DNA from 2 places in the Methylibium sp. T29 genome. Region 2 is predicted to be linked to the other one. Evidence: predicted binding sites of a transcription regulator. Region 2 holds the regulator's gene; the other holds the start of a gene.
The links. Region 2 encodes NrdR, which represses ribonucleotide reductase genes. Its sites were predicted from a motif close to CACNANATNTNGTG; they were not measured.
Positions count from the first base shown of each region.

Region 1 (5,039 bases), on a different contig from region 2:
TGCGGCGCTCGTCTTCCGACAAGCCGTTCGGATCCTTCCAGGTCGCGATGTCGCGCGACATGTTGACCTCTTGCGGCATCCAGTGATTCGCACAGGTGGCGAGGTACTTCTCCCACGCCCACTTGTACTTGAACGGCACCAGTTGGTTGACGTCGGTCTGGCCGTTGATGATGCGCTTGTCGGCCACGTTGACGCGGCGCGTGCCCGCTGCCGCCGAAGGCTTCACGGCATGGGCCGCAGCCGGAGGCGCATCGAACAAGGCAGCAGACTGCGTTGCGGGCGACGAGGAAATCGGGGATGACGGGTCTGTGGCCCGTGCATCGCGCAGCGATGAGGGCGGAGTGTGATGCGTCGCAGTGGAGGCGGAACGAGCGTCGTCTTCCCAAACCAGCATGGTGTACTTCCTGTGAACTGAATTATCGGAGTGTTGTGTTCAAACACCAAGCACTTGTTGACATCGAAGCGCTGAAGTTGTTGCGGTCGTGCATCGCTTGCAGGCGACCACGACCGCACGACACGCATTGGCGAATCACTGACAGGCCTCGCACGTCGGGTCGTCGATCGCGCAGAACTTCATGTCGGTGGCGGGCACGCTGCTCGCAGCATCGAACTGCGCTTGCGCTGCAGCAGCCACGGCATCGACACCACCGCTGCCGCTCGACACGGCATTCAGGTGCCCCGCCTTCACCGTCGATTTCTCGGCATGCGTCGCGCCCACCGTGCGCAGGTAGTAGGTGGTCTTCAGGCCACGCTGCCACGCGAGCTTGTAGGTGTCGTCGAGCTTCTTGCCGGACGCGCCCGCCATGTAGATGTTGAGGCTCTGCGCCTGGTCGATCCATTTCTGGCGGCGTGCCGCCGCCTCGACCAGCCAGGTCGGCTCGACCTCGAAGGCCGTCGCGTAAAGCGACTTCAGTTCCTCTGGCACGCGGTCGATGCGACGCAGCGAACCATCGAAGTGCTTGAGGTCCATCACCATCACGTCGTCCCACAGACCGAGCTTCTTCAGATCACGCACGAGGTACTCGTTGATGACCGTGAACTCGCCCGACAGGTTGGACTTGACCGACAGGTTGCTGAACGACGGCTCGATCGACGCGTCCACGCCGATGATGTTGGAGATGGTCGCGGTCGGAGCGATCGCCACGCAGTTGGAATTGCGCATGCCGTGCTGCTGGATGCGCGCGCGCAGCGCGTCCCAGTCGAGCGAGGTGGAACGGTCGACGTCGACGTAGCCGCCGCGCTGCTCGGCCAGCAGATCCAGGCTGTCGATCGGCAGGATGCCGCGGTCCCACAGCGAACCCTTGTAGCTGGAATAGCGGCCGCGCTCCTCGGCCAGTTCGGTCGAGGCCCAATAGGCGTGGTAGCACACCGCCTCCATCGAACGGTCGGCGTACTCGACCGCCTGCTGCGAAGCGTAGGCAATGCGCAGTTGGTAGAGGCTGTCCTGGAAGCCCATCACGCCCAGGCCGACCGGGCGGTGGCGCAGATTGGAGTCGCGTGCCTTCTTGACCGCGTAGTAGTTGATGTCGATCACGTTGTCGAGCATGCGCATCGCCGTCGACACCGTCTTCCTCAGCTTGGCGTGGTCGATCTCCAGACCCTCGGCGCCGTGCATCAGGTGCTGGGCGAGGTTGACCGAGCCGAGGTTGCAGACCGCGATCTCGCTGCCGTTGGTGTTGAGCGTGATCTCGGTGCACAGGTTCGAAGAGTGCACCACGCCGACATGCTGCTGGGGCGAGCGGACGTTGCAGGCATCCTTGAACGTGATCCACGGATGCCCGGTCTCGAACAGCATCGACAGCATCTTGCGCCACAGGTCCTTGGCCGGCACGCGCTTGTAGAGCTTGAGCTCGCCTCGATCGGCCTTCTGTTCGTAGGCGGTGTACGCCTGCTCGAAAGCGATGCCGAACTTGTCATGCAGGTCCGGGCAGGTGGACGGCGAGAACAGCGTCCAGTCGCCGCCTTCGATGACGCGCCGCATGAACAGATCGGGGATCCAGTTCGCGGTGTTCATGTCGTGGGTGCGACGGCGGTCGTCGCCGGTGTTCTTGCGCAGCTCCAGGAACTCCTCGATGTCGAGGTGCCAGGTTTCCAGGTAGGCACAGACCGCCCCCTTGCGCTTGCCGCCCTGGTTGACGGCCACCGCGGTGTCGTTGACGACCTTCAGGAATGGCACGACGCCCTGCGACTCGCCGTTGGTGCCCTTGATGTGGCTGCCGAGCGCACGCACCGGTGTCCAGTCGTTGCCCAGACCACCGGCGAACTTGGAGAGCAACGCGTTCTCCTTGATCGCCTCGTAGATGCCGTCCAAGTCGTCGGCCACGGTCGTGAGGTAGCAGCTCGACAGCTGCGAGCGGCGCGTGCCGCTGTTGAACAGCGTCGGCGTGCTCGACATGAAGTCGAAGCTCGACAGCACCTCGTAGAACTCGATTGCCCGCGCCTCGCGGTCGACCTCGTTCAGCGCCAGGCCCATGGCCACGCGCATGAAGAAGGCCTGCGGCAATTCGATGCGCGCCTTGCGAACGTGCAGGAAGTAGCGGTCGTACAGCGTCTGCAGGCCGAGGTAGTCGAACTGCAGGTCGCGGTCGGCCTTGAGCGCCTCGCCCAGGCGGCGCAGGTCGTACTGCATCAGCCGCTCGTCGAGCAGTTCGGCCTCGACACCCTGCTTGATGAAGCCCGGGAAGTAGTCGGCATAGCGCTGCTGCATTTCCTCGTGGAGCACCTCGCCGCCGAGGATTTCGCGGCGGATGGTGTGCAGCAGCAGCCGCGCAGTCGCCCGCGTGTAGGCCGGGTCCTTCTCGATCAGCGTGCGGGCGGCCAGGATGGCGGCCTTGTAGACCTCGTCGATCGGCACGCCGTCGTACAGGTTGCGCTGGGTCTCGGCGAGGATCGGCGCAGCCTGCACCTCGCTGCCGAGATTGGCACAGGCCGATTCCACCAGGGCCTGCAACCGGCCGGTGTCGAGCGGCACGCGCTGGCCGCGATCGATCACGTGCAGCGCGACGGCCGGCGCCACCGGCGCAGCGCCCTGCTTGGCGCGCTCCTGAGCGCGGCGCTCGCGGTACAGCACATAGGCGCGGGCGATCTCGTGGTGCCCGCCGCGCATCAGCCCGAGTTCCACCGCATCCTGGATGTCCTCGATGTGGAAGGTGCCGCCGCCCGGACGTGAACGCAGCAGCGCGCGCACCACCGATTCGGTCAGACCATCGACCATCTCGCGGACGCTGGCCGAGGCCGCACCCTGCGTGCCGTGCACGGCCAGGAAGGCCTTCATCAAGGCCACGGCGATCTTGTTCGGCTCGAACGCCACCACCGCTCCGTTGCGCCGGATGATCTGGTAGCCGGCATAGGCCGAGCTGCCGGGAGCCGCCCGCGAAACTGCGGTGGCGGCGAGCGCGCCGCCGGCAAGAGCGGCGGCCGGAACGCTGGAGCTGATGGATTGCATGAGGTCCCTTTCGGTTCTTATGAGATGACGGTGTTTGCGACGGGCCGGCGCAAGGGGTTCGACTGCGGGTGATCGCCTGGGTTCAGCCTTCGAGGTACCAGCGTGCACGGGACACGGTGCGCCATGAACTGCCGATCGCCATCGTGACAGCGGGACGATCGGAGCAGACGCAGCGCCGGGCTGTACAACGCCGCCTGGACGGGGCGGCCACGAGGTCGATGTTCACGCGAGAGCGACCCCGGACGTGCTCGGCTCAGGCAGGACGGGAAGGCATCGGCACACTATATCTAGCGCTCGTCGCCTCTACAAGCACTATATGTAGCGTGTCACGACTTGAAACGTGGCGACCTTTCTCACACCTCGGAGACAAGCCGCATCAGTGCTTGCGCACGACGGCCCGGCCCACGAGTGACGCGCCTCCAGCGCGAAAATCGGCCGCCAGGCCGCATGGAACCTGCCTTCGCCAAACGCGCTCGCTTCGCGCCTTCAGCGCGAGGCGAGCACACCCTTGGGAAAGTACCGATCCGGCCATTCTGTCAGCGACTGCAGGCGCACCCACTCGAAGCCGGCGCCGGGGTCGAGCTTGCGCCCGGGAGCCACGTGCTCATGCCCGGCCACGTCGCGCAACGGATGCTGCCGCGCGAGCGCGTGCAGCAACTCGGCGAGGCGCTCGTACTGCGACGGCTCGAAGCGCTCGCCCTCCAGACCTTCGAGCTCGATGCCGATCGAATAGTCGTTGCAGTTCTCCCGGCCTCGCCACGCCGAGCGGCCGGCATGCCAGGCCCGCCGCGCTGTCGGCACGAACTGCAGCAGCTCGCCGTCGCGCCGGACGACGAAATGCGATGACACCTCGAGGCCGCGGATCTGCTGGAAATAGGGGTGAGCATCCCAGTCGAGCGTGTTGGTGAACAGCCGCTCGATCGAGTCGCCTCCATAGCTGCCAGGCGGCAGGCTGATCGAATGGATCAGCGCCAGCGTGACCTCGGTGCCTTCTGGCCGCGGCCCATGGTTGGGCGAATCGACGCGGCGCGCAGCCGACCACCAACCGTCCTGCCAGTGCGTGCCCTGCAGGCTCACGCCCGCCCCGATCCGGCGGGCGGCAGTTCGTCATCCGAGTCGTCGGCACCCGGCCCGATGGCCACGCCATGCTCGGCGACCATGACCCCCAGCCGCGCCATGCGATAGCGCATCTGCCGCAGCGAGAGACCGAGCTGGCGCCTGCAGCAGTGCGATTGAAGCGGTAACGCTCCAGCGCACGCACGAGGATGTCGCGCTCGACGCCGTCGAGGTAGGCGGCGAGATCGTCCGGCAACGGCGTCGGCAGCGCCGCGCTCGCCGGGAACTCGGCGGCGCTCGGCGTCGGCACACCCGCTGGCAGCGCCGCCAGCTCGGCACGCCCGCTGTCGCTGAACGCCGACTCGGGCAGGTCGAGGTCGCCGACATCGATCACATCGCCATCGCACAGCGCGACGGCCCGGTGCAGCAGGTTCTCGAGTTCGCGGACGTTGCCGCCGAAGGGGTAGCGCAGCAAGTAGGCGAGCGCGTCACGCGTCAGCCGCGGCGGCGGACTGACTCCGGCGTCGGCGGCGATGCG
Region 1 is NZ_AZND01000027.1:6,744-11,782, forward strand. It holds gene x551_RS05955 (ribonucleotide-diphosphate reductase subunit beta) at 1-394, opposite strand, end outside; gene x551_RS05960 (ribonucleoside-diphosphate reductase subunit alpha) at 530-3,445, opposite strand; gene ampD (1,6-anhydro-N-acetylmuramyl-L-alanine amidase AmpD) at 3,932-4,516, opposite strand; partial or broken gene x551_RS05970 (sigma-54 dependent transcriptional regulator) at 4,519-5,039, opposite strand, start outside.
Region 1: a site for NrdR is predicted at 3,725-3,738, ahead of x551_RS05960 (ribonucleoside-diphosphate reductase subunit alpha). Genes of this name have one in related genera too.

Region 2 (5,039 bases):
GTCCGGCTGCGGACCGCAGCTGCCGCAGCACCGGCGAGTTGTAGGTGATACGGCCGTTGCTGCTGCCTGCGAGGTTGCCTCGTGCCACGAGCGCCCCTTGCAGATCGATGGCACCACCGGGGTCGAAGCTGCTTTCGGCTGCGTAGATCAGACCGTGGGCGGGGAAACCGCCATTGAAGCGCAGCGCCCCGCCGACCACCAGGAGCAGCGGCCGGTCCGCGCTGCCGACCGCAGCGCCGGGCCAGCCGGCGGCGTCGAGTTGCAGATCGCCATCGACGAAGAAGCTCGTGTCGCCCTCTGCGTAGGCCGTTCGCAGGGCGGTGCCGCAGGAGATGGCCGAGCACCCGGCGATGCGCCGGGTCGCAGGAGCCGCGGCGAACTGCGCAGGCGTGCTGCCGAACAGCGCGGAAAAGAAGGCCGCGCCCGACGCATCGGCTGATGCAAGCCGCGCCAAGGCCTCGTCGCGTTCGATCAGCGCGTTCTCGACCGGGCTGCCCGGCAACGTGCTCAGGAGCGGCGGCGTGCCGCCGAGCGTGATGGCGCCACCCGCATCGATCAGCAGGCCTTGCGTGGCGTAATCGGCGTTGAGCAATTGCCAACCGTCGAGGGCCACAAGGCCCCCGGTGGTGAGCGCGGCGGCCGGCATTGTCCGCAGGGTAGGGCGGAGCTTGAAGATGGCCTGCGTCGCCGCCGAGGCGTCGGCACGTGCGGCGTCGCTGCCCGGCACGCACTGCGAGCCGCGGCTCGAGCAGCCGCGGGCGGTGATTCGGATGGCCTCCGGATCGCCGATGATGGCTGCGAACTCGACGGTGAAGCTGGGGTCGTTGCGGGTCCACTCGGCCGAGCCGCCGGCGTCCGGGCAATGGCAGGTCAGACCGGTCGCGCCCAGGCTGCATCCGGGACGAACGGTGGTGACGGGCGCGATGGCGGCATCGGGTGAGGACTTCGGGACATAGCGTTCACGGAACGAGGTGGGCTGGTCCGCGGCCGGGAGGCAGTGCGCATCGACGCGGCGACCGTCGTTCAGCAGGGCTTGCGCCCACTCGAGACCGGCCTCGGCGGTCTCGGCAGCGATCGTGGAACGGTATTGATTGGCCGAACTCCGCTGCTCGAAGAGCAGGCTGCGGTTCGCAAAGGCGGCCAGGATGGTCATCGCCAGCAACAGGATCATCACGACGGCCAGCGCGGCGGCGCCTTGCTGGGGTGTGCGGCCGGTCTTCATGTGGTCGGGGCGGGACAGGACCCGATCGGCAGCGCATCGTTGCGAACGCGCACGGTCTGCCGGATCTCGCGCTGCACGGCGGCGTCGGTCGCGGAGCGCCCGCGCAACTCGATCACGTAGCTGCGCAGCGACAGCACGGGGCAGCCCGCCGTGCCGACCGCGCAGGCCGGCATGCAGAACTGGCCGAGCGGGACGACGCTGACCCGCGGGCTGATCGAAAATGCGTGATGCGCACGGTGCCGGGGTCGGTCATCGCCTGCCAGCTTCCTCCGTTCAGCGTCTGCAACGTGTCTCCGCCGAGTCGGAAGCCGGTGGCCTCCGCGGCATCGACGCTGTCGTTCTCGAGAGCGTCGCGAGAAAAGCTGTAGCGCACGACCGCCGCGGTCTCGGGACCGGCCGTCGTGACTTCCTCGTACGGGTTGGCCCCGCCGGCTGGCGCGTGCTGCCAGTAGCCGGCACGGCGCAGATCGCGCGTGATCAGATCAGCCGCGGCCCGCAGATCCTGGTGAACGCGCGCCTCGAGCAACAGGCGGCGGCTGTCGCGCAACTGGTCGACGAGCAGGGCGATGCTGCCGATGACAACGAAGAGCGCGACCGCGAAGCCGACGAGCAGTTCGACCAGCGACAGGCCGCGCTGGGACGCGAGATTTCTCCGCCGGGACATCCGTGCGTCGGCCATGCGGGCTCACCGGTTCCAGCAGACGCTTGCGAGCGCGGAGCCGGTCGATGCGTGGCGGGTGGTGCCGCCGCCCAGCGTGAGACTCAGGCTGGTGCAGGCCGTGTCGACCGCTTGCGCACCGACGGCACGGGCCGTGGCCGTGTAGCCGTCGACCGCGCCGTGGTCGATCGTGATCAGGTAGCGGCCGGACGCGGGCGACGACAGACCGAGCGCCGCGAGGGTGTCGGCGTACGTCGTGTGATTCGCGCGCCAGCGTTCCTGAGCCTGCTGTACCTGGGCCAGCGCGGCGATGGCCTCGATGCGGCGGGTCTTGAGCAACTGCGCCATGAAGCTGGGATAGGCGATCACCGCGAGGATGCCGACGACAAGCAGCACGATCACCAGTTCGACGAGGCTCAGACCGCGTGCGGCGGTCATGCCCGGGCGGGGCGCCATGGCTCAGCAGGCGCGGTAGCCGCCGAACTCGGCACGAGGGGAGCACGAGCGAACTCGGCCCATGATGTTCACCACGTGGTGCACCGCGCGGCCGTCCAGACCCGTGACGCGGATCGTCGCGGCCGGCGTGCTGGTGCCGTGCCGCGGGTCGTAGACGATGGAGCCCACGTTGGCCTGCACGCTGACGCGGCTACCGGCCGGCAGGGGCACCGCCTTGATCTGCTGCGCGTCGCCGCTGCAGGACGGACTGCCGTCGGGCTGGCAACGGCAGGCCGCCGCGGCACCCGAGTGCAGCAGGTAGCAGCTGCCACCGCCGGGCAACGCGGAGAAGCTGGCGCGCAGCGTCTGATTGCGGGCGACCGCTTCGGAGCGCAGGAACTGCAGGTCGGTGGCGAGCTCGGTGGCCACGCCTTCCGTGTGCCTTCGCTGCAGCAGATCCTGGAAGCCAGGGATCGCGAGGGTTGCAGCGATCGCCAGGATGGCGAGCGTGGCGCCCGTCTCGATGAAGGTGAATCCCCGTTGCGGCGTTCGCATGGCCTCTCCTGGACATCGTGGTGACGATGCAGGCGAATCTAGGCTTGCAGCCTGGGTGGCGCGTCGCCCCGTCGGGGGAAGCGGGGAGGGAAGCGCTGCCGCCGCTGCCTCAGAGGCTGTGACAGGCTCGGGGGTTCAAATGTCCTTGATGAGGCGGCTGAATTCGTCGACGCCCTCGAAGCTCCGGTACACCGACGCGAAGCGCACGTAAGCCACCTTGTCGAGCTTCTTCAGCTCGCGCATCACCATCTCGCCGATCTTCGCGGACGGCACCTCGTTGGCGGCGGTGGCGAGCATCTTCTCCTCGATGCGCCCGAGGGCGGCCTCGACCTGGTCGATGCTCACAGGCCGCTTGCGCAGCGCCAGCATCATCGACGCGCGGATCTTGCTGCGATCGAATTCGCTGCGGCTGCCATCCTTCTTCACGATCGCCGGCATTGCCAGCTCGGCGCGCTCGTAGGTCGTGAAGCGCTTGTCACAGGACGGGCAGCGACGCCGGCGACGGATCACGTCGCCTTCGTCGGACTCCCGGGTCTCGGCGACCTGGGTGTCCTCGTGGCCGCAGAAGGGGCAGCGCACTCAGCTCAGGCCGGAAGGCGAGGAGGGAGTCCGCGAGGCGCCGGCAGGCTCAACGGTAGACCGGGAACTCGCGCGTCAGCAGCGCCACCTTGGCGCGCACGTCGGCCAGGTTGCTCTCGTCGTGCGGTCGGTCGAGCACGTCGGCGATCAGGTGCGCGGTCCGGACCGCCTGTTCCACTCCGAAACCGCGCGTCGTCATCGCCGGGCTGCCCAGGCGGATGCCGCTGGTGACCATCGGCTTCTGCGGATCGTTCGGGATGCCGTTCTTGTTGCAGGTCATGTGCGCCTGGCCGAGGATGGCCTCCGCTTCCTTGCCGGTCAGGCCCTTGGGACGCAGGTCGACCAGCATCACGTGGCTCTCGGTGCGGCCCGACACGATGCGCAGGCCGCGCTCGGTCAGCGTGCGCGCCAGGGCGTCGGCGTTCTTCACCACCTGTTGCTGGTAGGCCTTGAACTCGGGCTGCAGCGCCTCCTTGAACGCCACCGCCTTGGCCGCGATCACGTGCATCAGCGGGCCACCCTGCAGGCCGGGGAAGATCGCGCTGTTGATCTTCTTCGCGATGTCCTCGTTGTTCGCCAGGATGATCCCGCCGCGCGGCCCGCGCAGGCTCTTGTGCGTGGTGGAGGTCACCACGTCGGCGAACGGCACCGGGTTCGGGTAGACGCCCGCGGCGATCAGGCCGGCGTAGTGCGCCATGTCGACCATGAAGTAGGCCCCCACGGCCTTGGCCACCTTGGCGAAGCGCTCGAAGTCGATGCGCAGCGCATAGGCCGACGCCCCGGCGATGATGAGCTTGGGCTTGTGCTCGTGGGCCAGCCGTTCCATCGCGTCGTAGTCGATCTCTTCCTTGGCGTCGAGGCCGTAGCTGACCACCTTGAACCACTTGCCGCTCATGTTGAGCGCCATGCCGTGCGTCAGGTGGCCGCCCTCGGCGAGGCTCATGCCCATGATGGTGTCGCCAGGCTGCAGCAGCGCGAAGAACGCGCCCTGGTTGGCCTGTGAGCCTGAGTTGGGCTGCACGTTGGCGAAGGCCGCACCGTACAGCTGCTTGAGCCGGTCGATCGCCAGTTGCTCCACCACGTCGACGTTCTCGCAGCCGCCGTAGTAGCGCTTGCCGGGGTAGCCTTCGGCGTACTTGTTGGTCAGCTGGGTGCCCTGCGCCGCCATCACGGCCGGGCTGGCGTAGTTCTCGGACGCGATGAGCTCGATGTGTTCTTCCTGGCGGCGGTTCTCTGCCTGGATGGCGGCCCAAAGCTCGGCGTCGACGTTCGCGACGGTGGATTGCTGGCGGTCGAACATGGTGGCGGTTCTCATCGATCAGGAAGACCCCAGTACAGCGCACCCGCGAGGCGGATGCAGCCGGGGGCTGCCCAGGCGCGCGGCGGAACGGGTCTGCAGCAGGCAGAACTTCCGGCAGCGCTTCCTGGTGGAGATCCACCTCGGGCCTCGGGGGCCGTATCGCCGGTTGCGCTGCCGCGGCAGTTTACCGGAGCCCTGCCGGCCGCTCCGGCAACGACGTGCCGGAACGCAGGCGGGCGATCAGCGCAGCGCGACCTGCTGGGCCGGTGCCGCGGGAAGCGACTCCTCGC
Region 2 is NZ_AZND01000097.1:3-5,041, reverse strand. It holds gene x551_RS12545 (PilX N-terminal domain-containing pilus assembly protein) at 1-1,222, opposite strand, end outside; gene x551_RS25845 (hypothetical protein) at 1,219-1,359, opposite strand; gene x551_RS12540 (hypothetical protein) at 1,335-1,901, opposite strand; gene x551_RS12535 (type IV pilin protein) at 1,908-2,318, opposite strand; gene x551_RS12530 (GspH/FimT family protein) at 2,340-2,870, opposite strand; gene nrdR (transcriptional regulator NrdR) at 3,006-3,449, opposite strand; gene glyA (serine hydroxymethyltransferase) at 3,499-4,749, opposite strand; ZMP/ZTP riboswitch at 4,812-4,929, opposite strand.